DNA from 4 places in the Arthrobacter sp. CDRTa11 genome. Region 1 is predicted to be linked to each of the others. Evidence: riboswitches for the same ligand, from Rfam matches in the RefSeq annotation. Region 1 holds a riboswitch; each other region holds the start of a gene.
The links. A riboswitch is a leader RNA that binds a small molecule or an ion and turns the genes downstream of it on or off. The one in region 1 is predicted to bind S-adenosylmethionine.
Positions count from the first base shown of each region.

Region 2: another riboswitch for S-adenosylmethionine. It lies ahead of metX (homoserine O-acetyltransferase MetX); the one in region 1 lies ahead of F8G81_RS11445 (bifunctional o-acetylhomoserine/o-acetylserine sulfhydrylase).
Region 3: another riboswitch for S-adenosylmethionine. It lies ahead of F8G81_RS03420 (cobalamin-independent methionine synthase II family protein); the one in region 1 lies ahead of F8G81_RS11445 (bifunctional o-acetylhomoserine/o-acetylserine sulfhydrylase).
Region 4: another riboswitch for S-adenosylmethionine. It lies ahead of F8G81_RS21925 (DUF1737 domain-containing protein); the one in region 1 lies ahead of F8G81_RS11445 (bifunctional o-acetylhomoserine/o-acetylserine sulfhydrylase).

Region 1 is NZ_CP044532.1:2,556,953-2,564,038, reverse strand. Features, by position in the region: gene F8G81_RS11450 (transporter substrate-binding domain-containing protein) at 1-110, shown strand, start outside; gene F8G81_RS11445 (bifunctional o-acetylhomoserine/o-acetylserine sulfhydrylase) at 287-1,612, opposite strand; SAM riboswitch class IV at 1,658-1,773, opposite strand; gene F8G81_RS11440 (SDR family NAD(P)-dependent oxidoreductase) at 1,954-2,706, opposite strand; gene F8G81_RS11435 (hypothetical protein) at 2,765-4,765, opposite strand; gene F8G81_RS11430 (FadR/GntR family transcriptional regulator) at 4,844-5,587, opposite strand; gene F8G81_RS11425 (MFS transporter) at 5,808-7,086, shown strand, end outside.
Region 2 is NZ_CP044532.1:1,639,979-1,647,064, reverse strand. Features, by position in the region: gene F8G81_RS07430 (alpha/beta hydrolase) at 1-155, opposite strand, end outside; gene F8G81_RS07425 (SGNH/GDSL hydrolase family protein) at 251-1,099, shown strand; gene F8G81_RS07420 (winged helix DNA-binding domain-containing protein) at 1,223-2,515, shown strand; gene F8G81_RS07415 (hypothetical protein) at 2,529-3,035, shown strand; gene metX (homoserine O-acetyltransferase MetX) at 3,130-4,245, opposite strand; SAM riboswitch class IV at 4,258-4,373, opposite strand; gene F8G81_RS07405 (VOC family protein) at 4,605-5,243, shown strand; gene F8G81_RS07400 (CPBP family intramembrane glutamic endopeptidase) at 5,374-6,153, opposite strand; gene F8G81_RS07395 (histidine phosphatase family protein) at 6,281-6,937, shown strand; gene F8G81_RS07390 (DeoR/GlpR family DNA-binding transcription regulator) at 7,016-7,086, opposite strand, start outside.
Region 3 is NZ_CP044532.1:725,270-732,355, reverse strand. Features, by position in the region: gene F8G81_RS03435 (sugar phosphate isomerase/epimerase family protein) at 1-604, opposite strand, end outside; gene F8G81_RS03430 (C-glycoside deglycosidase beta subunit domain-containing protein) at 636-1,928, opposite strand; gene F8G81_RS03425 (adenylosuccinate synthase) at 2,101-3,390, opposite strand; SAM riboswitch class I at 3,725-3,827, shown strand; gene F8G81_RS03420 (cobalamin-independent methionine synthase II family protein) at 3,838-5,046, shown strand; gene F8G81_RS03415 (uracil-DNA glycosylase) at 5,251-5,883, shown strand; gene F8G81_RS03410 (DUF3151 domain-containing protein) at 5,978-6,400, opposite strand; gene fbaA (class II fructose-bisphosphate aldolase) at 6,402-7,086, opposite strand, start outside.
Region 4 is NZ_CP044532.1:4,796,081-4,803,166, forward strand. Features, by position in the region: gene F8G81_RS21890 (TM2 domain-containing protein) at 1-309, opposite strand, end outside; gene F8G81_RS21895 (hypothetical protein) at 648-920, shown strand; gene F8G81_RS21900 (hypothetical protein) at 975-1,382, shown strand; gene F8G81_RS21905 (GNAT family N-acetyltransferase) at 1,552-2,097, shown strand; gene F8G81_RS21910 (acetyl-CoA C-acyltransferase) at 2,183-3,394, shown strand; gene F8G81_RS21915 (AsnC family protein) at 3,456-3,656, opposite strand; gene F8G81_RS21920 (hypothetical protein) at 3,738-4,214, opposite strand; SAM riboswitch class IV at 4,375-4,489, shown strand; gene F8G81_RS21925 (DUF1737 domain-containing protein) at 4,503-4,781, shown strand; gene F8G81_RS21930 (rhodanese-like domain-containing protein) at 4,778-5,188, shown strand; gene F8G81_RS21935 (O-succinylhomoserine sulfhydrylase) at 5,189-6,397, shown strand; gene F8G81_RS21940 (DUF1905 domain-containing protein) at 6,407-6,634, opposite strand; gene F8G81_RS21945 (LysR family transcriptional regulator ArgP) at 6,865-7,086, opposite strand, start outside.

The DNA.
Region 1 (7,086 bases):
CCGCACTGCAGCAGGCCATCCAGTCCGTCCTGGAATCCCCGGAATACAAGGAGTGCCTGGAGTACTGGGGCCTGGAAGAATCAGCCATCACTGAAGCCGCGATCCGCTAGCGGCGTCGATGCAGCAGATCATGCGCATGGCGAAAGAAGACGTTTCGCTCCTGCTCAGTGGCCCTTCCCAATCCTCAAGGGCCTGAGCCCAGTATCGCACCGGGCTCAGGCCCTTGAGCTTTGTCGAGATTTTGTATCACCACTTCCAGGCTTGCCGCCGCTGATGCGCCAGCGGATCAGGCGCCGCTGGCCTCCTTGGCGGCACGGAAGCCGGCTTCAAGGTCTGCCAGGATGTCATCGATGTGCTCGATGCCCACGGAGAGGCGGACCAGTCCCGGGGTCACGCCGGCAACGGCCTGCTGCTCCGCGGAGAGCTGGCTGTGGGTGGTGGAGGCCGGATGGATGACCAGGGACCGGACGTCCCCGATATTGGCTACGTGTGAGTGCAGGTCCAGCGCGTCCACGAACCGTTGGCCCGCCTCGGCGCCGCCGGCAAGGTTGAAGGACACGATGGCTCCCGTCCCCTTGGGGCCGTACTTGCGCCCACGCTCGTACCAGGGGCTTGAGGGCAGGCCCGCGTAGGCGACGGATTCGACGTCGTCACGCGCTTCCAGCCAGCGGGCCACTTCGCCGGCATTGGCCACGTGGCGTTCCACCCGCAGGCTCAGGGTCTCCAGGCCCTGGGAGATGAGGAAGGCATTGAACGGAGACACCGCCGAGCCCAGGTCCCGCAGTAGCTGGACACGTGCCTTGAGGATGTAGGACAGGTTGGCGCCTAGGGCGCCGCCCTCACCAAGGTCGCGGCCGTATACCAGCCCGTTGTATGTGGGATCCGGGGTGTTGAAGCCGGGGAACCGCTCCGGGTCCTTGCTGAAATCGAACTTGCCGGAGTCGACGATGACACCAGCGATCGCTGCACCGTGGCCGCCCAGGTACTTGGTGGCCGAATGGACCACAATGTCCGCGCCCCACTCCAGCGGACGGATCAGGTACGGCGTGGACAGCGTGTTGTCCACGATCAGCGGAACTCCTGCCTTATGGGCGGCCGCGGATACGCCCTCAATGTCCAGGACATCCTGGCGGGGGTTGGACACCACTTCGGCGAAGAAGAGCTTGGTGTTCGGCTGCACCGCGTCACGCCACTGGTCCAGGTTGTCCGGGTCCGCCACGAACGTGACAGTGATGCCGAACTTCTTCAGCGTATGGGCGAAGAGGTTGTAGGTTCCGCCGTACAGGCTGGGGCTGGCCACGATGTGGTCACCGGCTTCGGCGATGTTCAGGACCGCGTATGTCTCCGCCGCCTGGCCGGAGCTGAGCAGCAGCGCTGCCAGTCCCCCTTCGAGGCTGGCAATCCGCTGCTCAACCGCGTCCTGGGTCGGGTTGCCGATGCGCGTATAGATCGGTGCCAGTTCGGCCAATGCAAAGCGGTTGGCTGCGCTCTCGGCGCTGGGAAACACGAAGGACGTGGTCTGGTAGATGGGCAGTGCCCGGGCGCCGGTGGCAGAATCCGGCTCCTGCCCGGCGTGGATCTGGCGGGTTTCGAAGGACCATCCGTTGGACATGCAAGGCTCCTATGACATGGGCCCGGGGCATGCTGGGAGCACCACGGGCCGCGCTTGCCATCCGGCCGGTGCCGGACAGCCAGGTCCTCACCCGGGGCACCCCACCGCGGATGGAGGGTTGCCGGCCAGCGAGCCGGGGCTTGGCGCTGGCGCTCATGACCTGAGCTCAGTGTAGGGGCAAAGGCATATGCCGACAGAATCACGACGAACCGTTTCGAAATGCTGCACAAACACTCCGCGTTCCAGCCGCATAGGCGGCCCTGGCCCGCATAAGCGTTGCTGGCCGGCACCGCTTATGCGGGCCAGAACCGCTCACCGCGCATCGGGTGGGCATGCGCGAGTTACAGGGCCGTCAGGCCGCCGTCCACGGTGAAGATTCCCCCGGTGGCGTAGGCGGAGTCGTCGCTGGCGAGGAAGACCATGATGCCCTCCACGTCCGCAGCCGTCCCGGGACGCCCCAGCATGGTGGAATTCACCAGGCCGGCGCGGCTGACGGGGTCGTCCGCGATGGCCTGGACCAGCGGGGTCTCGGTATAGCCGGGGACCACGATGTTGACGCGGATTCCCGCGTGCGCATAGTCGGCGGCGACCACGCGGGCCAAACCGTGGACCCCGGCTTTCGAGCTCGTGTAGGCAGTGAACGTCTGGCCGCAGGCCACAACGGCGGTGGGGCTGCCGGTGCAGATAATCGACCCCCCGTGTCCTTCCATGGCCCGGACGGCGTGCTTGAGGGTGAGGAATGCACCGCGCTGGTTGATGCTGACTGTTTTTTCCCAAACCGCGAGGTCCAGGTCGCCCACTTTGGCGTCCTGGCCGAAGAGCTGCACACCGGCGTTCGCCACCACCACGTCAAGGTGTCCGGCTTCGGCCACAGCAGCGTAGGCGGCGGCCACGCTCTCCTCATCCGAGATGTCCATGCGCAGGGACCTGGCGGCGGACCCGGAGGCCGCCGCGGCTTTTTCGGCTGCCTCCACGTTGATGTCCGCGAAGTAGACAGCGGCTCCTTCGGTGACGAACCGGTGGGCAACGGCGAGGCCGATCCCCGAACCAGCTCCCGTGACCAGGGCAGTTTTTCCTTCAAGACGCAGACCCATCGGGTCTCCTTTCGCTAAGGTGGCGCCGCCATCGGAAACGGCAGCAAAGTCGAGGCGGTCAACTGGGTGCCGGAAAACGCACGACGCCGGCGGACCAGGGTCCGAGCGCCAGCAGACCCAGCGAGGGGTCGCCGTCGTCCTGGGTACCGAAGGTGATGACGGAGCCGGCGCCGGGCCCGAAGGCTGTGCATTCTCCGGCGCCCGCAGTTACGGACCCAGGCAACTGGAGGTCAATCTCAGCCGCACCCCCGGAAAGGTTGGCCGCGAAAATCATCAGGCCACCCGGAGACTGCACGGGGTACAAAGTCACCGCCATGTCCCCGATCGGTGCAGCAGCCGGTACGTCCACCGCAAGGACAGGGTTGCCCCGGAGGGCCGCGAGTTCCTTCAGGAGTTCGCCCGCAGGGTTTAGCCGGCCGGCGTCGTCGCAGATGCCCCTCGAGCCGGTCGCCTCGAAGTAGCTGACGGATGCAACTCCGTCCATGGTCAGGGCGCCGATGCTGGCAAGGGTCCAGGCCGCAGTGAACGGGTGGGTTTGGAGTTCGTCCGCCTCCGCCTCGGCGCCATCGCCCGACGTCGCCACCGCGTTGAACCGCGGCAGGAGCGTCACCGGCCCCACATGGAGTGGTCTTCCACCGCCCAGGCGCAGCGCGTTCCGGGCCACGAGCCGGTGCATGGCCACGCTGTCGATGATGTGCGCAGTTTCGGTGCTGTGCATCTGGGGCGTGATGCTAAACGTTAGGGCGTCGGAGTCCGACGGCGTGCGGCCGCTGTTGCGGTTCAGTTCCGTGAAGTGGGACCGGACACCGGCCAGCAACCCGCCCCTGAAGCCGGCCGCCTGCGCCGCTGCCCTGACGTCCTTCCAGCTGTCCGGCTCCGTGAGGTGGCTGCCCGGGTGGAAGAACGCCAGCCGCTTCGCATCGGGAAGGTAGGGGGCGAGGTCCGCCACGGCGCCGACGGGGTCCGGGGTCACTGCCCGGATGTCCAGCGCGGCCGACTGGAGGGCAGCGGCAGCTGCGGCTGCCTCAAGTTCGGCGCCCCAACCGGAGCGAGGGGCGTCACCGTGCTGCTCGACCAGTTCCACCACGAAGGCGTCCAGGCCCGGGATCGGCGCGAGCAATTCCGGGGACTGCCCCGCCACGACGGCGAGGGCCGGAACCCGGCCGACGATGCCGCCCACGCCGGCACGGAATCGGCCGAGGGCACCGGGGACGCCGCGCAACGTTCCCGCGGCCGCCGTCTCCACGGCTTCCTGTGGCTCGAACGTCGCAGCCGCCAAGAGCACGGACTGCCGGACGGTGTCCCCCGCCGCGACATCCACCGGAAAGGGCAGTTCCAGCGGCGTGCCATAGGTCTTGAAGGAGGCATCCGTCCAATTCCGCTGGTCCTCTGTCTCGAAGACCTCTCCGGTGAACGAAAGCCGGAAAGCGGTGCCCGCGTCAGCCCATTCCAGGGCCGCGATATCAGTGAAAGGCTGGTGCGGACTGATGTCCTGCGGGAACTGGGCGGCGGTGATGCCGCCCCCCGGATGCTCCACAGCAACGTCCCGCCCCGCGTCTGCCGGCGGATGGAGCACCACCAGCCCAACCCGGTTGCTGCGGAAGGCGTGGGCCGCAGTGCCTACGAAGGCGATCTCCACCGCGGCGGGGGTAAAGGTCGCCGTCAGGACGCCGTCGTACTCCACGCCATAACCGGCATACTTCACTGTCCAGCGCGCATGCAGCCCGTCGTCGCCCTGGGTGACATTCACAGTGTCGACGGAAGGCTGGGGTGTCTGCCAGTCGTGGTCGCGGACCACGGCCTTGACTGCCCGCAGTACAGGCCGGCCAGCATAACTGAGATGAGCCAGTTCGTCGCCCACAAGCCGGGCAGACCACGGGCCGGCAGCCAGGAGCCGCACCGGCGGCGCAAGGCGGGCGCGGAGGGAAGGCGGGATTTGTGATTGGTCGTTCAGGGGCTGGACAGACACGTCGCTGCTCTCTGCCTTCCCCGGGGCTGCTGCGCCCGGGTGCCCGGCGTTGGCTGGTGCAAAGTCAATACGGCCTGTGAGGCAGGCCATACCGATTATCGATCCCCGAAACCCACAAGTCAACCGGTTGACCAATGAAAGGACTCGGAAGCGGAGGAAAGCGGAAAGCTATTGCGAAGCGTCGAAGCCGGCAAGAAGGCGACGGGACGCAGTTTCCATATGCGAACGCATGGTCCTGGTGACCGCCTCCGGGTCACGCGCCTCCAACGCTGCAAAAATTTCCGAGTGCTCCTTGAGCGCGGCGGCGGCGTGGCCCTCGTCCGTCAAGGCGCGGTCCACCCAGATCCGAAGCAGGGACCGGATGCTCTGCAGCAGTTCCTGCAGGACCTGGTTTCCCGAGCTTTCGGCAATTTCACGGTGGAACAATGCGTCCGCTTCGACGAACGCTGCCAGATCATCCAGTGTCTCGGCCATGGTGGCGAGGTTCCCACGCATGCGCTCCAGCGATTCGTCGGTGATGCGGACGGCGGCGAGCTGGGCGGCCTGGACCTCCAGCCCGCTCCGCAATTCCACGAGCTCCCGGGTGCGGGGCGCGCCCAGCATCATCCCCCAGCTCAGGGTTCGGGGCAGAAGCTCGGATATACCGTCCCGCAGATAGGTTCCGGAGCCGGGGCGGACCACTACGATGCCCAGGATCTCCAAGGCGGCAAGTGCCTCTCGAACGGCGGACCGGCCCACTCCCAGGGACGCAGCAAGCTGGCGTTCCGCCGGAAGCCTGGTCCCGACGGCGATATCGCCACTGGTGAAGTAGGCCAGCAGGCGCTCTGCCACTTCGGAGACAACGGACCCCTGACCCACTGAACCTAGGGCCTCGCTGATCTTGGCCGACGACGCGGCTGAGTTTATGGACACATCCCAAGCCTAACAACGCGCCGCGACGCCAGCCCGCCTCGAAGACGGGACACCCGAAAAGAATTTCACACGTCAACCGGTTGACCAATTTGGATTTCGATCTTATGGTTGAACTCACACGCTTTAGCTGCCGATTGGTCCGCCGACCCTTCGCGGCCTTGAGACAGATCCCCAACTTCCATTGACGAAGCGGCCGGGACACCAACAACTAGGAGTCAACGTGGACACCACACAATCGGTGGTCGAAAAATCTGCAATCAGGAAAGTGGCGATCAGGCTTGTCCCTTTCGTGGCCCTGATGTTCTTCATCAACTACCTGGACCGTACGGCGATCTCCTTCGCCGGCCCCAACGGCATGAACGCCGACCTCGCCCTCTCGGCGGCGCAGTTCGGCTTCGCCTCGGGCGTCTTCTTCATCGGCTACATCCTGCTGGAGGTCCCCAGCAACCTGGCCCTGCACAAGTTCGGCGCCCGCCGCTGGCTCGCCCGCATCATGGTCAGCTGGGGCATCGTGTCCCTGCTCTTCACCTGGGTGGGGAACGTGGAGCAGCTCTACATCCTGCGTTTCATCCTCGGTGTGGCTGAGGCCGGCTTCTTCCCTGGCGCCATCCTCTTCCTGAGCCTCTGGGTCCCATCACGGCACCGCAGCAAGATTCTTGCCCTCTTCTACTTGGCACAGCCGCTGACCACTGTGATCGGCGCCCCGTTTGCGGGCCTCCTCATCCAGCAGGACGGCCTCTTCGGCCTTGAGGGCTGGCGTGTCATGTTCTTCGGTGTTGCAGTTCCCGCCATCATCGTCGGCATTGTTGCATGGTTCTACCTGGCCGACTCCCCCGCAAAGGCCAAGTGGCTGACCCAGGAAGAAAAGACCTGGCTGACAGGCGCCCTGGAGAAGGAAAAGAACGAAACCGTTTCCAGCAACAAGCACGTCAGCGTCCGGACCGTGTTCGGCAACGGCCGGGTCTGGATGCTCTCCGCCATCTACTTCGGCTTCATCTACGGCCTCTACGCACTCGGGTTCTTCCTGCCCACAATCATCGCGGGCTTCGAAGGCATCTACGGCACCAAGTTCGATGTGTTCCAGAAGGGCCTGATCACCGCGATCCCGTACCTGCCGGCAGCGTTCGCGCTGTACTTCTGGTCCAAGGACGCCACCAAGCGAGGCGTCAAGACCTGGCACATCGCCCTCCCCGCCCTCATCGGCGGCCTAAGCATCCCGTTGGCACTGTTCGCAGGCTCCCCGGCGGCCACCATCGCCGTCATCACCATCACGGCCATGTCCATCTTCGCAGCCCTTCCCAACTTCTGGACCGTACCCACGCAGTTCCTCACAGGCGCTGCAGCCGCCGCAGGTATCGCCCTGATCAACACGATCGGCAACCTCGCAGGCTTCAGCGCAGGCTACATCACGGGCTGGCTCAAGGACCTCACCGGCAGTTACACGGTGCCGATGTTCGTCGTCGGCGGCTTCATGCTCCTGTCCTGCATCCTCATGGTCA
Region 2 (7,086 bases), 920 kb from region 1:
GCAAAGTCCCCGGGAAGCATGTCCGCCAGGCTCAGGAGATCCCGCTCGTTGGCGCCATAGCCGTGGAGCAGGATCAGCAGCGGCTTTCCGATGCGCTGGGCCTCCGGCTGGGACCACAAAATAACGGGGGCAGGAAATACTTGGGCGTCAGTCATGGTTTCCATTCTTACAGTTACCCATCGGTAGCAACCTACGTTGGCGTAGCTTGAAAGGGAGAAGGCAGGATAAGACCGTGAGCGAAGCAAGAGCAATGCAGACCCCCGCGGCAACCGTGGAATCCCACCCTTGGAGCCGGTACGTGGCCATGGGGGATTCCTTTACCGAGGGCATCGGCGATCCCGAGCCCTCAAGCCCCGGCGGCTACCGCGGCTGGGCAGACCGGGTGGCCGAGGAACTTGGCCGTGGCCACAACGATTTCGCCTACGCGAACCTTGCCGTCCGCGGCCGGCTCCTGCAGCAGATCGTGGACCAGCAACTGGCACCATGCCTGGCCCTGAAGCCTGACCTGGTGACACTTTCCGCCGGCGGCAACGACCTCATCCGGCCCGGCGGCGATCCGGACGCCCTCGCTGAAAAGCTTGATTCCGTGGTGCAGATCCTGTCACTGAGCGGCGCCACTGTGGTCCTGTTCAACGGGCCCGACACCGGCTCCTCCGTGCTGGGCCGGGTCAGAAGCAAAGTAGCCATCTATAACGAGAACCTCCGGACCGTGGCAGCCCGCCACGACGCCATCATCGCCGACATGTGGTCACTGCGCCAGCTCAGCGACCCCCAGATGTGGGACCAGGACCGGCTGCACTTTTCACCGCTGGGCCACCACACCATCGCAGCCATGGTCCTTGACTCCCTAAACGTCAGCCACAGCCTGGAACCGCTGATGCCCAAGCCGCTGCCGCCGCGCACGTGGCGCGAAGCACGCACCGGCGATCTCGTCTGGGCCCGCGAGTACTTTGTCCCCTGGGTGGTCAGGCGGCTCCGCCACCGCTCCTCCGGTGATGGCATCACGGCAAAACGTCCGACGGCGGGTCCCGTCTTCGGTCCTGGCGTCCCGCTGGGTTCCGGCGAAGGTCCGCTGGGCACCACTGACGCGCGCCGCTGACGCAGCCCGCAGGGCAAAACCAGGACAGACCCCGGATAAGATCCAGGACAAGCCCCAGGCAAGACCAGGACAAGACCCACAAGACCCGGAACAAGAACCTTGGACAGGAAGGGACCGACGCCTGTGGCCATAGACCCGGACGGCGTGGTGCGGAAGAGGCTGCACGCCCAGATGCTGCGCGGCCCCGGCGCCGCTTCGCCCGAGGATGCACTTCGGAACCTGCTGGCGGTGCAGGCCCAGGAGTTCCCGTATGCCCGCTGGAGTTTGGCGCAACGCACAGCTTCGGCGCAGCGTACTGCTTCACAGCCGACACAGGGGACATCCCAGCAGGCTCCTCGGCAGACGGCCCAGGACGCAGTTCGGCAGCCGCCAACGGCCACAGCGGCCCAGGTGGAAGATGCCGTGGCCGACGGGCGGATCCTGCGGACCCACATCCTCCGGCCAACGTGGCATTTTGTCCATCGCGACGACCTCCGTTGGCTGATGGCCCTGTCCGCGCCCAGGCTCCATCAGGGGAACGCCGGAATGTACCGGCAGACAGGCATCGACGCGGCGGCCGCGGCCCGGAGCGCAGATGTGTTGGCCGACGCCGTCCGGGGCGGCCAGCATCTGACCAGGGAGCAGCTTGCCGCAAGACTGCAGGATGCGGGCTTCGCGGCCAAGGGTGTAGAACTTGCCTACCTCATCATGCATGCGGAGATCAGTGCGGTTCTAGTCAGCGGGACCCCTGTTCGCAGTCCAAGTGGGGCCCTCAAACAGACGTATGCCCTGTTCGACGAGCGCGTTCCGGCCGCTCCTGAAGTGAGCCGGGCAGAAGCCCTTGCCACGTTGGCCCGGCGCTATTTCAGCAGCCGCGGTCCGGCCACGGTCAAGGACTGCGCCGACTGGTCCGGGCTGACCATGGCTGACGTCCGGCAGGGCGTTCAGGATGTCCTGGAGAACGAACAGGACGCCCTGGGAACGCACGAAATTGACGGCGTCGTCTTCTACTTCAGAGCCGGAGCCGAACCGGGGCCGGAGCGGGATGCCGCAGATGCAGGCCGCGGGCCGGTTCATGGGGCGGAGCCCCGGATCGACCTGATCCAGTGCTACGACGAATACGTGATGGGCTACTCGGCCACGAGGCATTACCTGGGAGGCAGCGCTCCCGCGATCCCCGCCGACGGCGCCCTGCTACACGTGGTGCTGCTGAACGGAAGGATGGCCGGTTCCTGGCGGCACACCATGCTGCCCGGCCGGTGCGAACTGGACATCCGCCTGTCCACGTCGGCAGGGTCACACGCCGCTTTTGCCGGTGCGGTCGGAAACACCGATATGGAGCAGGCGGTGGAGGCCGCCGTCGCCGCCTATGGAGCCTTTCTTGGCATCCCCACTGTCCGGAAGGAGTCCGGGGCTAAGCTGGAAGGACACATATGAGAGGCGCAGCACCGTGAACAACCTGTTTTTCTGGATCATCATTTTGTCATTCCTGATACCGATGGGGATGCGGATGTACCGGAAATACGTCAACCGCCGGAACCAGGAACAGAGCTTCTCCGGACGCTACCCGGACCAGTTCCCCGGTCCCCGTCCGGGACCGCAGAGCAACCAGCCGCGCGACGGCTACACCCAGCAGGACTACATGAGCGGCGGCTTCCGCCAGATCAGCAGCCCCGAGCCCCTGCCGCCCAGCCAGCCACTTCCCCCGTTCCAACCATTGCCGGGCCAGCAGCTTCCGACGCCGGACCAGCAACGCCCGCCGTACGGCCAGCCAGTGCCTCCCCGGGACCGGGAACAGGAACCGCAGAAGCCTGCGGCCCCCTCCACTCCCCCGCTGCCGTCGGCCCCGCAGGGCTACCGTGCCCGCAAGCTTGCAGAACTTGACCAGCAGTACAGCAACGGCGAAATGGCCATGGATGAGTACATGGCGCGCCGGGCGGAGATCATGAACGGCTGACGCAAAAAACTTCACGGCCCAGGAGGTTTCCAGCCCGGGAACTTCCTGGGCAAGGAACTTTCCGTGCCAGGAACTTTCCGGGCAGGACTTCTTCTTAGACCAGGAACGTCGTCCTGAGCTGGCTGCCCAGCTGGCCGATTTCGGTGAGGAAGCCGTCGTGGCCGATGGGGCATTCAATGATGTGCACATCAACGTCGCCCGGCAGGGCTGCCGCCAACTCGTGTGACTGGGACGGGAAGTAGAGCCTGTCGCTGTCCACGGCCGCCACAAAGAACCGGGCTGTCGCCGTGGCCAGGGCCTCGTCCAGGGAACCGCGCCCCCGGCAAACGTCGTGGCTCATCAGGGCCTCGGTGATGGCGATGTAGCTGTTGGCGTCGAAGCGCTGGACCAGCTTGTTGCCCTGGTGGTCCAGGTAGCTTTCCACCTGATAGCGGCCGCGGTCGCCCAGAGCCGGTGCCTGGAATGGTGTTTCGGGTGCCTGGGCCAAGCGTCCGAACCTGCCGTCAAGTTCCCGGGCCGAGCGGTAGGTGATGTGGGCTATCCGTCGGGCCAGGGCCAGGCCGTCCTCCGGAGAGGGACCGCCGTAGTAGTCGCCGTTGTTGAAGTTGGCATCCTGGCGGATCGCGAGGGTCTGGGCCTGGGCGAAGGCAATCTGTTCCGCCGTGCTCGCGGCGCCGATCGATACCACGGCACACCGCTCTACCCGCTCAGGGTAGGTCAGGGCCCATTCCAGGGCACGCGCGCCGCCCATGGAGCCGCCCAGGACGGCGAACCAGCTCTGGATGCCCAGCAGGTCAGCCAGCCGCGCCTCGGCAACCGTGCTGTCCCGCAGTGTCACCAAGGGAAAGCGGGAGCCCCACGGCTTTCCGTCAGGGGCAGGCGACGACGGTCCGGTGGAACCGTAGCAGCCGCCCACGATGTTCACGGAGACCACAAAAAACCTGTCCGTGTCCACCGGAGCACCGGGGCCGGCCAGCTGTTCCCACCAGCCCGGTTCATCGGTGTCGCCCCGCGTGACGTGGGTGCTGCCTGTCAGGGCGTGCTCGATCAGGATGGCGTTGGAGGCGTCATGGTTGAGTGTGCCCCAGGTTTCATAGGCCAGGGTGACATCCGGCAGGAAACCTCCGGCTTCGAGTTCGAGTCCGCCGATGGTGGCGAACTGGACCACTCCGTTTTCAGGTACGGCGGTGCGGGAGACGGTAATCGTCATGTGAGGACCTTTTCTACGCGCTTGCCCGCCGTCAAGTGACCGGCAGGCCAGGTCTTCACCCGGGGCACCCCACCGCGGAAGGAGGGTTGCCGGCCAGCAAGCCGGGGCTGTCACTGGCACTCATGACCTGCTTCGAGTGTACGAAACAGCCATGCCTCTTGACCAAGAGTGTGACTGGTTATGACTTTCCCGGCCTGCAGCCCAGGTGCCGGCGACCGCCCGGCTGCATCCGCAGGGCCATAGTCAGCAGACTTCCTAACCATGGTTTCCGGGCCAATGTCCACTCATGACACAAAGTAGAAAGCGGGTAAGGCTACCCTTAGCTGAGAGCCCGATCACAAAGTGCCAAGATGAAGGGCATGCGCATGGATCACGTCTCTTACGCCTGTGAACACGATGGCCTGGCTGCCACAACCGAACGAATTTCGTCCGCCCTCGGCGTCGAAGCCGTGAAGGGTGGAGTGCACCCCCGTTTCGGAACCCGGAACATGATCATTCCACTCGCGGGCCACAAATACCTTGAAGTAGTGGAGGTCCTTGACCACCCGGCATCGGACAAAGCGCCGTTCGGACAGGCCGTGCGTGCACGCTCTGCCGCCGGCGGCGGCTGGATGGGCTGGTGCGTCGAAGTGGACGACCTCGCCCCGTTCGAACGCCGGCTGGGACGCTCTGCCGTCAACGGCAACCGGAAGTTCCCCGACGGCCGCGAACTTGTGTGGAAGCAGATCGGAATCCTGGGCCTCATCGCCGATCCCCAGGTCCCATACATGCTCAAGTGGGAAGGCGATCCCGCCCTGCACCCGTCCAACGCCTATGAAAGCAACGTCAAGATGTCCTGCCTGACCATTGCCGGCTCGGCGGAACGGGTGACCGAATGGCTCGGCGAACCTGTCGAAAAGCCGCTTGAGGATGTAGCAGTGGAATGGGTGGCTCCGCATGGAACCCCCGGCATCCTTTCCGTCACGTTCGAAACCGCCTCCGGGGCAGTCACCATCTAAGCCCTCCCCCGGCCGGTCAACGGCCGCTGGGAACAAACTTCGGCCGCCATCAGCGGGTGCCAATGACGTCACCTGCCGATGGCGGCCGAATTACTTTAACGCCGCCGTCGCTCCTTGGTTTTCTCCCACCTCACCCGAGGCCTACGGCAGACCCAAAGAGGCTGAAGCCAACGAACGCCACAATGTCCAACAGAGCGTGCGCAATCACCAGTGGCATCACCCGCTTTGTCCGGGTGTAGAGCCAGGCGAACACCACCCCCATCACGGCGTTGCCGATGAAGGGCCCAAAGCCCTGGTAGAGGTGGTAGCTGCCGCGCAGCATGGAGCTGGCGAAGATTGCCAGGGGCATGCTCCAGCCGAATTTGCCGAAACGGTCCATCAGGTAGCCCACCACAATCACTTCCTCCACCACCGCGTGCCGCACGGCGGACAGGATCAGCACCGGCACCGTCCACCAGTAGGAATCCAGGGCGCTGGGAATGATGGCAGTGGTAATGCCTAATGCCCGCCCTGCCGCGTAGAGGCCAAGTGACGGGATGCCGATCAGGGCGGCAAGTCCAAGACCCTGCAGCATGTCCCGGCCGGGCCTGGCGAAGTTGAAGCCAAGCTTCCGGAAGGCCGAACCTGCATGTGCGCCGTCCCCCGCCCCCGGTTGCCGCTGGTCGGACAGGAAGTAGATGACCAGCAGGACCGGCACCAGCGCGAAGACGATGTCCAGTAACTGGTAGGTGAGATCGAAGTATTCACGGGTGCTCTGCGAGCGGTTGAGGGTTGAGGTGCCTTCCGCCAGCGGGGCGCGCGTCATCTTATCCAGCAGCTGGACCACGGAGTAGACGGCGGACTGGCCCAGGGACAGCCCCAAGACGATCCAAACTTCAAGGCGCAGCCGACGGCGGGAGGGAACCAACATGCTCCCATCTTGCCTGTAGTTTCTGGTTCTTCGCTGATGCATTACCGGGTCAAAGGGCTGTCAAACAGCTGCGCCGCTCCGGCGGCACCTATGCTTGGGGCTTATGAGTGCGCCCGGGAAAATTATCATGATCCGGCACGGCCAGTCTGCAGCCAACGCCGATACCTCGATCTACAACAGGGTGCCGGACTATCGGATTCCACTGACCGCCCTGGGTGTGGAGCAGGCGAGGGCAGCCGGCGAGCAGATCCGGTACGAGCTGGACGGCCGCCAGGTGTGCGTCTATGTCTCGCCCTACCTGAGGGCCCATCAGACCCTCGAGGCACTGAACCTCGGAAGCCTCACCGAGCGGGTGATCGAGGAACCGCGGCTGCGCGAGCAGGACTGGGCCAACTTCCAGATCAGCGGCGATATTGAAGACCAGAAGGAACTGCGCAACGCGTACGGCCATTTCTTCTACCGTTTCCGGGAGGGCGAATCCGGCTCGGACGTCTACGACCGGATCTCCTCGTTTATGGAAACGCTCTACCGCCACTGGTCCAAGCCCGACTATGCGCCGAACACACTGCTGGTAACGCACGGGCTCACCATGCGCCTGTTCTGCATGCGGTGGTTCCACTGGTCAGTGGAGTACTTCGAGTCCCTCAACAACCCGGACAACGCGGCGGTGCGGACGCTGGTGCGGACCGACCTGAACAAGTACGAACTCGACATCCCGTTCAGCCAGTGGGTGGACCGCAGGGTGGACGAGACTGTGCTGGACGCGCCCCCGGTCATTTTCTAGCGGCTTCCCAGTCGGCGGCCTTTTCACCCATCCGCTTCTCCAGGCAGCGGCTGTCGCGACAGCGGAACTGCGGGGGCCTTACGCGAGTTTCGGCGCAACAATGACTTCGGTGCCGGTGGCCTCAAAGGCCGCCTTATCCTCGGCTGAAA
Region 3 (7,086 bases), 1.8 Mb from region 1:
ACGCCACGATCTCGATGCCGGGGCCTATTCCCAGCTCCGCCACGCGATTAAGCAGGCCGTCGAAGTCATACCACCCGGCCCGGAATTCGGCGCTGGCAGAGTACAGCGTGAGCCCCAGCGAGAACGGATCATCCTCAGCCTTCGGCGGAGGCGGCGTAGCCGCCGTCTTCAGTTCAGGAGCCGGCGCGGCCTTGTCGGTCACGGTCAGCTCCAGCGTCTGGTTCACGAAGTTGGGCACGTACATGCCGGGGCCGCCGTCCTGGCCCGGGGCGATCTGCATGTACGGCAGTCGAAGCTCCCCTATGAGCTGGATGGTGTGCTGCTCGCCCAGGGAAGCCGGGCTCTCCCTTGTGACGATGAGCAGGGGATGTTCCTGGAGGTACCAGAGAGTCTCGCTTTGCGCCGGCAGGTCGGCAAGCGCGTAGCGGACACCGCCCAGTTCCAGTGACAGGTCCCCGGAAGGAACCTCCTGGCCGTCAATACTCAGCCGGAGGCTGGACACCGAGGAGAGCCACAGGCTGCGGTACCACGGCAGCGTCAGTACCAGCGCGAGGCCTTGCGGATGGGGGCGGAGGCTTGATTCGTCAATAAGTCCGTTGGGCATGGTTGTTCTCTTTGCTGGGAGATGGGATGGGTCAGGGAAGTTCGGCCGTAATGCGGCGGATGAGGGCATGCTGGCGCCGCACCTGCTCGATGGCCCGCCAGGGGGTGCGTTCGCCTTCGTATTCGCTGGAAAGGTAGCCGCTGTAGCCGGCGTCCTTGAGCGCACTGAGCACGGTCAGCCAGGGAATCTGCTGGTCTTCCAGCTGCTCGTTGATGTCGTGGAACTTCGCCTGGATGAACACCACGTACTGGGCGATGTCCGCGAAATCGGCCGGATCGACGCCGATGCCGTCCAGGAAGGCGGGGCGGGTCTCGCGCGTCTCCCCTTCCCGCAGCGGGATGGGCCGGTCCTGGAAGATGCCGGTGTCGATGAGGAGGCCGAAGTTCTTGGTTCCCGTCCGTTCAATGAGGCCGATGTAGTCCTCGACGACGGGGTGCCTGATGGGCGTAGGCGAGTGGATCTCGGGGCAGATGATGATCCCCAGCTCGTGCGCCAGGTCGAGCGAGCGTTCCACTGACTCCGTCCAGATCGGGTCCGGAACCAAGTCGCTGGATACGACCCCGATCTTTGGGCGGACGAAGCCGAATCCCAGCCGGTGGGCAAGCCTGAGGTCCCGTTGCAGCGCCTCGGCACCTTCGGTTGCTGTCATGCTCCGGCCAGGATGCAGCCGGGTGTCAATCCAGGAGCCGTAATTCGTGGGCTCCAAAGAGTACTTCTCGAGCAGGCCGAACCAGTTGTCCATCCACGCCGGGGAGGGCTCGGGATAGTTGGGGATGTGGCCCTCGCCGAGGATCTCGACGCCGGTGGCGCCCACGTCGGCGACGGCGGCCAAGGCCGTTTCCAGGTCCATGACCGTGCCGTAGTCGCCCATGAAGCTGTACAGGGAAACGCCGTAGCGGAAATTACCGTCTCCGCCTTCCGGTGCCAGCGTCACCTTCCGGCTGACCCGGTGGATGGTGGGCTGGTGCTCGACGGGAATGTAGGACATCCGCAGCCGCAGCTCGATGCTGAGCTCATGGACGCCTTGCGGCAGTCCGCCGTCGAGGGGAACGGTGACCAGGGCAGCTTCCTCCAGGGGCCAGCGGACGCCATCACTTTCCCAGAGTTGCTGCAGTGTGTAGGTCCGCCCGCCAAACGTCCAACGCGGAACGTCGGGGCCAACGTTCACCAGATCGCCAATGCGGACCGCGATGCCGTCAATGAGGGACGCGGCCATACCCCGGTAGGAAGGCATCCGGACCCGGAACTGAAAGCCGGTCACACGTCCGCCTTCTGTTACGTTGCGGAAGCCGACGGACTGGATGAGGTCTCTTTCGAGAAGCATCATTGCTCACTCTCTGTAGGTTCTTAAACAGACTAACAGCATTATGTCTGTTTCACACCTAAGTTGGTGAGGATCCTACTTAAGAGGTTCGCATCCATCCGGGTTTGCCCATTAACGACGCCGGCGGGCCACCTGTTCAGGTGACCCGCCGGCGTCGGACTTTCAGAAACTGTCAGTCATTGATGAGGTCGTTGACCACAATCGTCTGGTCCCGGTCCGGACCTACGCCAATGGCTGAGAAGCGGGTACCGGAGAGCTTTTCCAGGGCCAGGACGTAGTTGCGTGCATTCTCCGGCAGGTCATCCATGGTGCGCGCGGCCGTGATGTCCTCGGTCCATCCTTCGAAGTACTCGAAGATGGGCTTGGCGTGGTGGAACTCGGTCTGGGTCATGGGCATTTCGTCGTGCCTGACACCGTCGACGTCATAGGCCACGCACACCGGGATCTGCTCGATGCCGGTGAGCACATCCAGTTTGGTGACGAAGTAGTCCGTGAAGCCGTTGACGCGGGCCGCATGGCGGGCCAGGACGGCGTCGTACCAGCCGCAGCGGCGGGGACGGCCGGTGTTGACGCCGAACTCGCCGCCCGTCTTCTGAAGGTACACGCCCATCTCGTCGAAGAGCTCCGTGGGGAACGGGCCGGCGCCCACACGCGTGGTGTACGCCTTGATGATGCCGATGGAGCGCGAGATCCGGGTGGGACCGATGCCGGAGCCAACGGAGGCTCCGCCGGCGGTGGGGTTGGAGGAGGTGACAAACGGGTAGGTGCCGTGGTCCACGTCCAGGAAGGTGGCCTGGCCGCCTTCCATGAGCACTACCTTGCCCTCATCCAGGGCCTTGTTCAGGACCAGTGTGCTGTCGATGACCAGCGGCCGGAGACGCTCGGCAAAGGAGAGGAAATATTCAACAATCTCCTCAACATCGATGTCGCGGCGGTTGTAGACCTTGACCAGGAGCTCGTTCTTCTGGCGGAGCGATCCTTCCACCTTCTGGCGGAGGATGGATTCGTCGAAGACGTCCTGGACACGGATGCCCAGCCGGGCCACCTTGTCCATATAGGCGGGCCCGATGCCCCGGCCCGTGGTTCCGATGGCGCGGCTGCCGAGATAACGTTCAGTGACCTTGTCCAGCACCTGGTGAAAAGGCGCCACCAGGTGTGCATTGGCGGAGACGCGCAGTTTGGAAGTGTCTGCACCGCGGGCCTGCAGGCCTTCAATTTCCTGGAACAGGGCTTCAAGGTTCACCACGCAGCCGTTGCCGATGATGGGAACCGCATTGGGGCTGAGAATGCCGGCCGGAAGGAGCTTGAGCTCATACTTCTCACCGCCTACGACGACGGTATGCCCGGCGTTATTGCCGCCGTTGGGCTTAACCACATAGTCGACGCGGCCGCCGAGGAGATCAGTGGCCTTGCCTTTTCCCTCGTCGCCCCATTGGGCTCCTACGATCACGATAGCTGGCATGGGATCCTCCCCCATTCGTTCGGGCTGCATTCCGGTTGATCCACCCTGGTGAGGCAGCAGGTGTTCAGCCGGAAGTCAACGCCGTTCATGAGAATGCCCCGACGGCTACAGTCTGGCGGGCACAGTTGCGGTGGCCTGCCAGGCAAGAGTTCGGGGCTCTTACCAGCCAAGTTTAGCGGATCCCCGGGTTTCTCTACTCGTTCGCAGCAGGCGGGCCCTGGGTTTCTTCGCGCCTGCCACCCGCCCATCCCATGAAACAAACCGGCTGAAACAAACCGGCTGAAATAATCTGGCGAAGTCTTGCCCGCACCCGGCAGATGCCATTAAGTGAGAGTACCCATCCGGAGCGGCCGAGAGACCTGGCTCGCTGACGCCGCAGCAACCACGGGTGCAGGGACAATCCTGTCCGCTGGTGCTACTGCCAGGACCGATGGAAAGGAAGTATCCATGTCCCTCAACACCGACTACATCCAGGTCACGCACGCAGGTTCCCTGCCCCGAACCCCGGAACTCATCGCCGCCAATGCCGCCAAGGAATCCGAGGGCATCACGCCCGAATTCCTGGAGCTGCTGGAGGCCTCGGTGGCGGATGTGGTCCAGCGGCAGAAAGACCTCGGCGTCGACATTGCGAACGACGGCGAGTACGGGCACACCATGTCCACTTCCGTTGATTACGGCGCGTGGTGGAACTATTCCTTCGCCAGGCTGGGCGGCCTGGAACCCACCGACGTGGACAGGTGGAAGGACCCCGTGGTGCATCGCTCGTCCCCGGGGCACATTGTGCTGACCTCGTTTCCGGACCGCCGGGACCGGCTGGCTTTCAACGACGCATACACCGATCCGTCCTCGGGCATCCTGGCGCACCGCAAAAGCGTGACGCAACCGAAAATCGCGGGACCCCTGACCTACACGGGGCATGACCTGGTGGCCTCCGATGTCACCAACCTCAAAAAGGGACTGGCTGCAGCCGGCCTGACCGAAGGCTTTCTGGCGTCCCTGTCCCCCGGTTCGTGCGCCAGGGTAGCCAACGAGTACTACAAGTCGGACGAGGAACTGCTGTACGCCTGCGCCGATGCCATGCGGGAGGAATACAAGGCCATCATCGACGCCGGCCTGACGGTACAGCTCGATGACCCCTCCCTCGCGGAAAGCTGGGACCAGATCAACCCCGAGCCATCGCTGGAGGACTACCTCAAATTCATCCAGCTGCGCATCGAGGCCACCAACTGGGCCCTCCGCGACCTGCCCCAGGAACAGATCCGCCTCCACGTCTGCTGGGGTTCCTGGCATGGGCCGCACACCACGGACATTCCGTTCGGGGACATCGTTGGATCAGTCCTGCAGGTCAACGCCGGGGCCTACTCGTTCGAGGCCGCCAACGTCCGGCATGAGCATGAGTGGCGGGTGTGGGAAAACACCAGGCTTCCGGAGGGCAAGGCCATCATTCCCGGGGTGGTCTCACATGCAACCAACGTTGTGGAACACCCGGATCTCGTCGCTGACAGGATTGTCCGCTTCGCCGAACTGGTGGGCCGGGAGAACGTTATTGCGTCCACGGACTGCGGGCTGGGCGGCCGTGTTCACCCGCAGATCGCCTTCGCCAAACTGGAGGCTCTCGGCGAGGGCGCCCGGCGCGCCAGCCAGCGTCTTTGGTAGGTGCAGCGATCCAGCCGCCCTGTGCCTTCCATCACGGGAAGGCCTTGGGCGCGCCTGCGTTTTGCGGGGCTTGCTAAACTGATAAGGACCGACCAGGAATCGGTCCACTCCACATTTCAAACCATCCCGGAACCTGCCGCGCCACGGTGCGCCCATTTTCCGGATTGGCAGCATCACCGAGCCCCGCAGGAGACATAGCAATACATGACAGCCCTGGCACCTGAATCTTTTCGCGAGCAGCTCATGAGCCGCCGTTACGAACCCAACGTCGCAGCCGTCAACGAGCTGTGCGATTCCCTGCAGAGCGTCAAGCCGGACACCCAAGTTCCCTACGTTGACCCCATGCACGACGTAGATGAATGCCGCATTATCAGCCTGTACTCGAACATCGGCGAAGCGGACAAGTCCGGATTCATTACCGCCGGCGACGACGACGCCGCCACCCGCATGCTGGGCGTCCAGTGGAAACTGGGCCTGCGTCCGGAGTTCGTGATGCCGTGGAACGTCCACCCGTGGCACACCCCTGGCGAGCCCAACGGCAAGTTCACGCCGGACCAGATCGCCTCCGGCCTCAAGCCGCTGCTCAAGTTCCTGGCCCTCGTGCCCCGGGCTTCCGTCATCGTGGCACACGGCACCGAGGCCAACCGCCTGGCCAACCTGCTGCTGAAGACCGAGGTGCCCCTGCTCTGGCGCCGCGGCCTGAAAACCTACAAGGTCCGTTCCCTCAGTGGCCGTGCCTTCGCCGGTACCCCGGCCCGGCAGGAACAGTATCTTGAAGAAATGCACGTGGCCTATGCGGATGCCATGGCGCGCACAGGCCTGACGAAGCCCAGCTAGTCCCCTCCGGTTACGGAGTTAACGACGGCGGGTGGCCACCTTTCCAATAAAGGTGACCACCCGCCGTCGTGCTTTAACGTGCTTTTAACTTCGTTCAGTTGCCTTCGATCGCCGCTTTCGCTGCCGGGTCCGAGTCGTTGAGGAACTTCTCGATCCGTTCCGGTTCCTCGGCTTCGCCGATGGCCGCCGAAGCGCGGCCCAACGAATACAGCGCACGCAGGAAGCCGCGGTTGGGCTCGTGCTCCCAGGGGATGGGGCCGACGCCGCGCCAGCCGTTACGCCGCAGCGAATCCAGGCCGCGGTGGTAGCCCACACGGGAATAGGCGTAGGAATCGATGGTGCGTCCCTCGGCCCACGCCTCTTCCGCGAGCACAGCCCACAGCAGCGAGGAGGTGGGGTGCTTTTCCACCAGATCCAGTGCCTCCTGGCCCGCCTCCAGCTGCTCGTAGACCTCGGTCTCGGCAGGCAGGAGGGTGGGCTCGGGGCCCATCAGGTTCCTGCGGAACTCGTCGGACATACTAGAACGACTTGCCGAGGGAGCCGAGCTGCTTGGCTGCCTCCACCACACGTGCAGCCAGGCCGGCTTCGGCCGAGGCGCCCCAGACGCGCGGATCGTAGAGCTTCTTGTTGCCCACTTCGCCGTCAACCTTGAGGACGCCGTCGTAGTTCTTGAACATGTGGTCAACCACCGGACGCGTGTAGGCGTACTGCGTGTCGGTGTCGATGTTCATCTTGATGGTTCCGTAGGAGACGGCGTCAGCGATTTCCTGGTCCGAGGAGCCCGAACCGCCGTGGAAGACGAGGTCGAACGGGTTGTCCTTGCCGATCTTCGCGCCAACTTGGGCCTGGATATCCTTCAGGATCTCCGGACGCAGCTTCACGCCGCCCGGCTTGTACACGCCGTGCACGTTGCCGAAGGTCAGGGCGGTGATGTAGCGGCCGTTCTCGCCGGCACCGAGGGCCTCGATGGTGGCCAGGGCATCTTCAACCGTGGTGTAGAGCTTGTCGTTGATGGCGTTCTCGACGCCGTCTTCCTCGCCACCGACGGTGCCGATCTCAACTTCGAGGATGATCTTCGCGGCGGCGGTGCGCTCCAGCAGTTCACGGGCGATGCGGAGGTTCTCCTGCAGGGTCTCTGCGGAACCGTCCCACATGTGGGAGTTGAACAGCGGGTTGCGGCCTGCCTTGACCTCGGCCTCGGAA
Region 4 (7,086 bases), 2.2 Mb from region 1:
GGGAGGCTGCTGCGACATCTGCGGATACTGGCCCTGGTACTGCTGCGGCGCCGTTGGGGCCTGGTACTGGGGTGCCTGGTACTGCGGAGCCTGGTTCTGGTACTGCTGCGGCGCCGTTGGGGCCTGGTACTGGGGTGCCTGGTACTGCTGGGGTGCCGGCGGGAAATTCTGGTACTGCTGCGGAGCTGGCGCCTGCTCGGGGTATGCGCCGGCAGCAGGAGGGGCACCCACGTACGGGGCAGGCTGGTCCGGCGAGGGAAGTTCCGGCATGGACGGAACTGCGGGTTGTTCGGCGGGGGGCTGGGTCATGGTGGTGCCTTTCGATGGAGTGATGATGCAGCCCAGGGCTTCAGGGCAGCAGCTCACCGTCGGAAAACGGCATCCCCAAGAAAATCCATGTGCCGACATCATTCTGACCGATTGCCACGACATTTTGCCTGTATGTCAAGAAACGCCTGACCGCGCCAGCGTTGCTACCCGGCCGAGCGTCCCTGCCCGCGAAGACGAACGTGCTCTCACTGCATTTACAGGGCGCGGTGACGGGGATAAATTGTTAGTCCGGTGAGTGGCCGGATCTGGGCCGGCATATTTTCCGGGATGTCCCTATCCCTGCGATATGCCGGCGGCCAGCCGGCAAAGGACCAGCCATGAATCCCACCCCAAAACAGCCCGTAACTGACGACAGCATCAAAGTACGTCAGGTCAGCCATTATCAGTTCAGCTGGGTGGCAGGTGAGGCCACCAAACCAGGCACATGGACCCTCCAGCTGGTACTGGACCAAGGCGCCTGGGAGGAAGTGCTCACCCTGAGCGCTGACGACGCAGACAACCTCCAGGACCTGTTGACGTCGGCTGGAACTGTTTTTTATGACGTCAGCCGAAGGACCCTCATGTTTGGGACCACCGCTGTGGGTCAGTGACCGTTCCGAAAAATTCCATGGCCGCCGGTGCCGCTGACGCGTAGCATCGGCGGCATGGAACGTGTTCCTGAAAATACGGAATCAATCGAGGATTTTTTTGCCCGCTACATGCGGTACCTCACCGAGGGCAATATTGAAGGCCTCGTAAACATCTATAACTACCCTGCCCTGGCAGTAACGGCCGCAGGATGCCTGGCGGTGACCGAACCGCCACAAACCCGCGAGTTTTTCAGTCAAGGCCAGGAGTTCTACCGCTCCCGCGGAATACAGGGTGTGAGGGTCCGGGAGATCGTCACCGACGTTGAAGTTCCGGGCATCTGGATAGGGCACCTGGTCATGGAAAACCTTGACGACGGCGGCTCCCCCGTGAGCCTGGAACGGAACGCCTACCAGGTGGTGACGGCGCCGGACGGCGGCCGGCGGATCGCGGTGTCCACCCCGCTGGATCCAGTCCCCTCATAGGCCCGGCCCTCATGGGCAGGCCTTGCATAAGCCCGGCCTCGCAGGCGGGTCTGCCACGCAGACCTCGTTAAGAGCCCACCGCGTTACGATGAAGCTCAGGCGTGCAGGAACACTGCCTCCCCTTAAGGCAACAATGTTTCGACGCAGGAGCTACCCCCGAAGAGGTACGTTGCACCACATCGAGTCCTCGCAGTTACTGGGCAACATCCAGGTCCGGCTGCTCCACCGGGATGATGCGCCATTGCTGAGCCTGGCCTATGCCCGGAACCGGGCACACCTGGCGCCCTGGGAGCCGGCCCGTGCGGATGAGTTCTTCACCCCCGCACACCAGCTCGGACTCATCCACAGCAAGCTCGCCCAGCATTCAGTGGGGCAGGAAATTCCCTGGGTCCTGCTGGATGGCGGCCGGATCATCGGCGCCGTCACTTTGACGGGCATTGTCCGGGGGCCGTTCCTCAACGCCCATCTGGGGTACTGGGTGGACAAAGACTACAACGGCCAGGGGATAGGTTCCGCTGCCGTGATGTTCGCCGTGAACCATGCCCGCGCGGAGCTCGGCCTCCACCGGGTCCAGGCAGCCACCCTGGTCCACAACGGTGCATCACGGAAGATCCTGCGGCGGGCCGGCTTCCAGGAGATTGGCGTGGCCCCAGAGTATCTGCACATCGCCGGCAGCTGGCAGGACCACCTCCTCCACCAGTTGCTCCTGAACTAGCCCCGGCCATTTCCGGCACCAGATCCGAGAACCAAACCAGCGGAAGGCACCCATCATGAGCAACGAGGCCGTGAGCAGCGAAACTATGAGTAACGAGGCCCTGAAAGCTGACGCCCGTACCGCCGTCATCCTCGGCGGCGCCCGCACTCCCTTTGGACGTTTCCGGGGCAGCCTGGCCGCGCTGTCAGCCAGTGAACTGGGCGCACACGCCATCCGCAGCGCCCTGGAACGCACAGGCGTAGATCCCGGGCAGGTCCAGGCCGTGATCGTGGGCCAGGTCATCCAGGCAGGAGCAGGGCAAGGACCCGCCCGGCAGGCAAGCCTGGCGGCCGGCATTGGCTGGGACGTTCCCACGGTAACCATTAACAAGCTCTGCCTGTCCGGACTCACAGCAGTGATCGACGCTGCCAGGATGATCCGGGCCGGCGAGGCAGACTTCATCGTGGCCGGTGGCCAGGAATCCATGAGCAACGCCCCGCACCTATTTCAGGGCCTGCGCCACGGCGTGGCCATCGGCGACGCCCCGCTGGTTGATGCACTGAATTTCGATGCCCTGCAGGATCCCGTTTCCGGTGTTTTGCAGGGCGCCGCCACCGATGCAGGCAACGCCGAACGCGGAATCAGCCGGGCGGACCAGGACGAGGTTGCCGCCACGTCCCATCAGCGCTCGGAGGCGGCCAGGTCCGCCGGCCTGTTTGCTGCAGAGATCGCGCCCGTCAAAGTACCGCAGCGCCGCGGTCCCGCACTGATGGTGGATTCCGATGAAGGCATCCGTCCGGGTACGACGACGGAGGCACTGGCGGCGCTGAAGCCCGCCTTCTCCGCGGCGGCGTCAGCCACTATCACCGCCGGATCCGCCTCTCCACTCTCCGACGGCGCGGCCGCCGTCGTGGTTGCCAGCAAAGCCGCCGCGGAACGTGCCGGGCTCAGCTGGATCGCCGAGATCCGAAGCCACGGCCAGACCGCAGGCCCGGACGCTTCCCTGCATTCCCAGCCGTCGCGCGCCATCGAACGCGCCCTGGCAGCGGAAGGACTCGGCGTAGCTGACCTGGACCTCATCGAAATCAATGAAGCCTTCGCGTCCGTGATCATCCAGTCGGCCCGGGACCTGGGCGTCAGCACGGAGCGGATCAACGCCGAGGGCGGCGCCATCGCCTTGGGCCACCCCGTAGGCGCCTCAGGCGCACGGCTGGTGCTGCACCAGGCATTGGCTCTGCAGCGGCGTGGCGGCGGCACTGGGGTTGTGTCCCTCTGCGGCGGCGGAGGCCAGGGCGAGGCGCTCATCCTCAAGGCCTGAAAACTGCGGCGCGCCAGGCGCAAGGAACCCGGGAGGGACCCAGACGAACCGCGTTGATGGGTCAGCGCTTGCCGTACTTCCGGTGAACTGCCTGCTTGCTCACACCCAGGCACAGGGCGATCGCTTCCCAGGAGAGCCCGGCCTGGCGGGCGTTCCTGACCAGTGCAGCTTCGGCCCGCCCTACTTCCTTCTGCAGCTCCGCCACGGCATAGAGTGCCTCGGCAGGGCCCTTTCCATCCATCGATCCAACGAGTGTCTTCATTCGGTCCACCTCCACGGCGTCAACATTAGTTGACGATGCTCTGGCCGTCAACCTACGTTGACGCCTCAGGCTGGAGGAGCCTCAGGCTGGAGGAGCCGCGTGCACTGTGAGCGGGACCAGGCGGTGGGCGCAGGAGGCACGTTCCAGGCTCAGGGTGCCCGGGTCGGCCCTGTTGTTAACGCCGGTGTCATCACACCAGTCCACGCCGTACGGGACAGCGCTGACGCCGCCCTCTCCGGCAGCCATGGTGTCCGGAACGGTGAAGACAAAGGTGAAGGCGCCGTCGTCGGTCATGGGAGCGAGCTCCTCCAGGACCGTCTGCCCCGCAGCGTCCGTCACCGTAACCTGGATGCGCGCATCCGCGCCGTATAGCGCGTCGCAGGTAGTGTCCTGCGCGGAGACCGTCACCTGCCCGCCGGCCTGAACGGCCGACGGCGAGACAAAGTATTCCGGCGGCCCGCACGGCGGCGGGGCGAAGGGGTCCCGGCAGCCTGCCAGTGCAAAGGCAAGGGAGGCAACAGCCATCACGCCCGCGGTCAGGCGCTGCGCGCTCAGCACTGACGGCCTTCCCGCTGTTTCCCCACACAGTGTTTCCGTACAGAGCGTTTAGCCATATCCTGCTGTTTCCCCATACCGTGATTGTCCGGCATGGCGTTGGTTACGCAACATGACGACGGCGGCGGTGCGGGGCGGCGGGGCAGGTGTTACGTTTTTGGGCAGTAATGAGTACCGGCGCCAAGCCCTGACTGGCCGGTCGGCAACCCTCCTTTCGCGGCGGGGTGCCTCAGGTGAATACTCGGCATATCGAAAAATTCGAGCTGCAAGCGTGAGAGAAGGAGATCCGTCGTGACAGACGCACCTGCCACAGAAGAAAAGCTGTCCTACCGACTGATCACGGGGCCGGATGACCGCTCCTTCTGTGAGCGGATTTCAACCGCATTGGAGGAGGGCTACGTCCTGCACGGCAGCCCGGCCGCAACTTTTAACGGCAGCAGCGTGATCGTGGCGCAGGCCCTGGTCCTCCCGGCTGCGATCGCCTCCGCGGATGCCGCCGTCGCCACTGCCGTGGACGATCTCGAAACTGCCGGGGAAGAGCTCGAATTCGACGGCGAGGGCCACGCATGAGCTACGCAGGAGACCTCACCCCGCAGGAAGCTTGGACCAAGCTGGAGCAGGGCGCCATCCTGGTGGATGTGCGCACTGAGGGCGAATGGGCGCATATTGGCATCCCGGACACCAAGGCAACGGACAACGATCCCCTCTTCATCCAGTGGACGTTCCCGGGCGGCATCCCCAACCCCGATTTCATCACTGACCTGACACAACAGGCACCCGAGGACGCCGGCACCGAACTGGTGTTCCTGTGCCGCTCCGGGGCCCGGTCCATAGCTGCAGCCATCGCCGCCACCCAGGCAGGCTACACGTCCTACAACGTCCTTGAGGGCTTTGAAGGCGAGCCGGACCGCTACGGCGAACGCACCGTCAATGGCTGGAAGAACCGCGGCCTGCCTACGAATCTGGGAACGAACTAAGTGACATTCAACGAAGATGCCGCCGGCTGGAGCCCTGACACCCAGGCAGTCCGCGGCGGGCTGGACCGCACCAATTTCCAGGAGACCGCCGAGCCGGTCTTCCTGAACTCCGGGTTCGTCTACGAATCGGCCGCCGCCGCCGAACGCGCCTTCACCGGCGAGGACGAACGCTTTGTCTACTCACGCTACGGCAACCCCTCCGTAGCCACCTTCCAGGAACGGCTCCGCCTCCTCGAGGGCACCGAGGCATGCTTTGCGACGGCGTCGGGAATGTCCGCCGTTTTCACCGCCCTGGGTGCCCTGCTGGCTGCCGGTGACCGCGTGGTTGCGGCCCGCTCGCTGTTCGGTTCCTGTTTCGTGATTTTGAACGAGATCCTGCCGCGCTGGGGCGTGGAGACCGTCTTTGTGGATGGCCCGGACCTGGACCAGTGGCGTGACGCGTTGTCCCAGCCCACCACCGCCGTCTTCTTCGAGTCGCCGTCCAACCCGATGCAGGAAATCGTGGACATCGCGGCAGTCAGCGAACTGGCGCATGCGGCCGGTGCCACCGTCGTCGTCGACAATGTCTTTGCCACTCCCCTGCTGCAGCGCTGCGGCCAGCTGGGCGCGGACGTCATTGTCTACTCCGGCACCAAGCACATCGACGGCCAGGGCCGTGTCATGGGCGGGGCGATCCTGGGCACCAAGGAATTCATCGACGGCCCCGTGAAGCAGCTCATGCGCCACACCGGACCCTCGCTGTCCGCCTTCAACGCCTGGGTCCTCACCAAGGGGCTGGAGACCATGGCGCTGCGCGTCAACCACTCCTCCGCCACCGCCCTGAGGCTGGCCGAATGGCTGGAGCAGCAGCCTGCGGTCAGCTGGGTCAAATACCCGCTGCTGAAGTCCCACCCACAGTATGAGCTGGCCGCCAAGCAGATGAAGGCCGGCGGCACCGTGCTGACCCTTGAATTGGCGACGACGGCCGGCCGCTCGGGCAAGGAGGCCGCCTTTGCGCTGCTGGACGGGCTGCGGATCATCGACATCTCCAACAACCTCGGCGACGCCAAGTCCCTTATCACCCACCCGGCCACCACCACGCACCGCGCCATGGGTCCCGAAGGCCGTGCCGCCATTGGCCTGAGCGACGGCGTGGTGCGGCTGTCCGTGGGCCTCGAAGACGCGGATGACCTGATCGGCGACCTGGAGCGGGCGCTCAAGCAGATCTGACGTTGCCCTCTAATCCACGCCGTGGACTTCGAACCGCACCGCCACGTCGTCACCGGCGCTGATCCGGGCTGCGTCCCTCACGGCTTTCTTGACGGGCAGCAGGTAAGAACCGCTTTTGCTGTCCGGGAAGAGCGACGTCTGCCAGGTGTGGCCGGAGATTTCGGCGCTGACCCTGATGGATCCGAAGCCTTTGCTGAGCGAGCCCGCGTCATCGCGGACGTCCTCTGCAATGTCCACGGGGAGAGTCAGGAAGTGCCAACCCGCTTCTTCCGGGATATGCCACAGTTTGGCGTGAAAAGAGTACGACGACGTCACGCGCCTGAGTATTCCATGCCGGCCTGGCGGCCGCACTCCTCCGCGCGAACGGACACTTCAGGCCCTCCCCACGAGCGAACTGGCAGATAATGCCCCCAAAGGGCGATTATTGCGTCATTATCTGCCTGTTCGCGATCTGCCTGGGACTGGCGTCAGGATTGTGGCTGGCGGAGCTGTCGGGTCGCGGCCTCGCGGACCGCGGCAGTTAGCTGGTTGAGCATCAGGGAGTCTATCTTCCAGCGCTGCCAGTACAGCGAGACATCCACAGGATGCGCAGGCGCCAATTCCACCAGTTCGCCGTTCCGGATATCAGCCAGGCAGTGCTGCTCGGGCAACAATCCCCATCCCAGCCCCAGCCGGATGGCCTGGGCGAA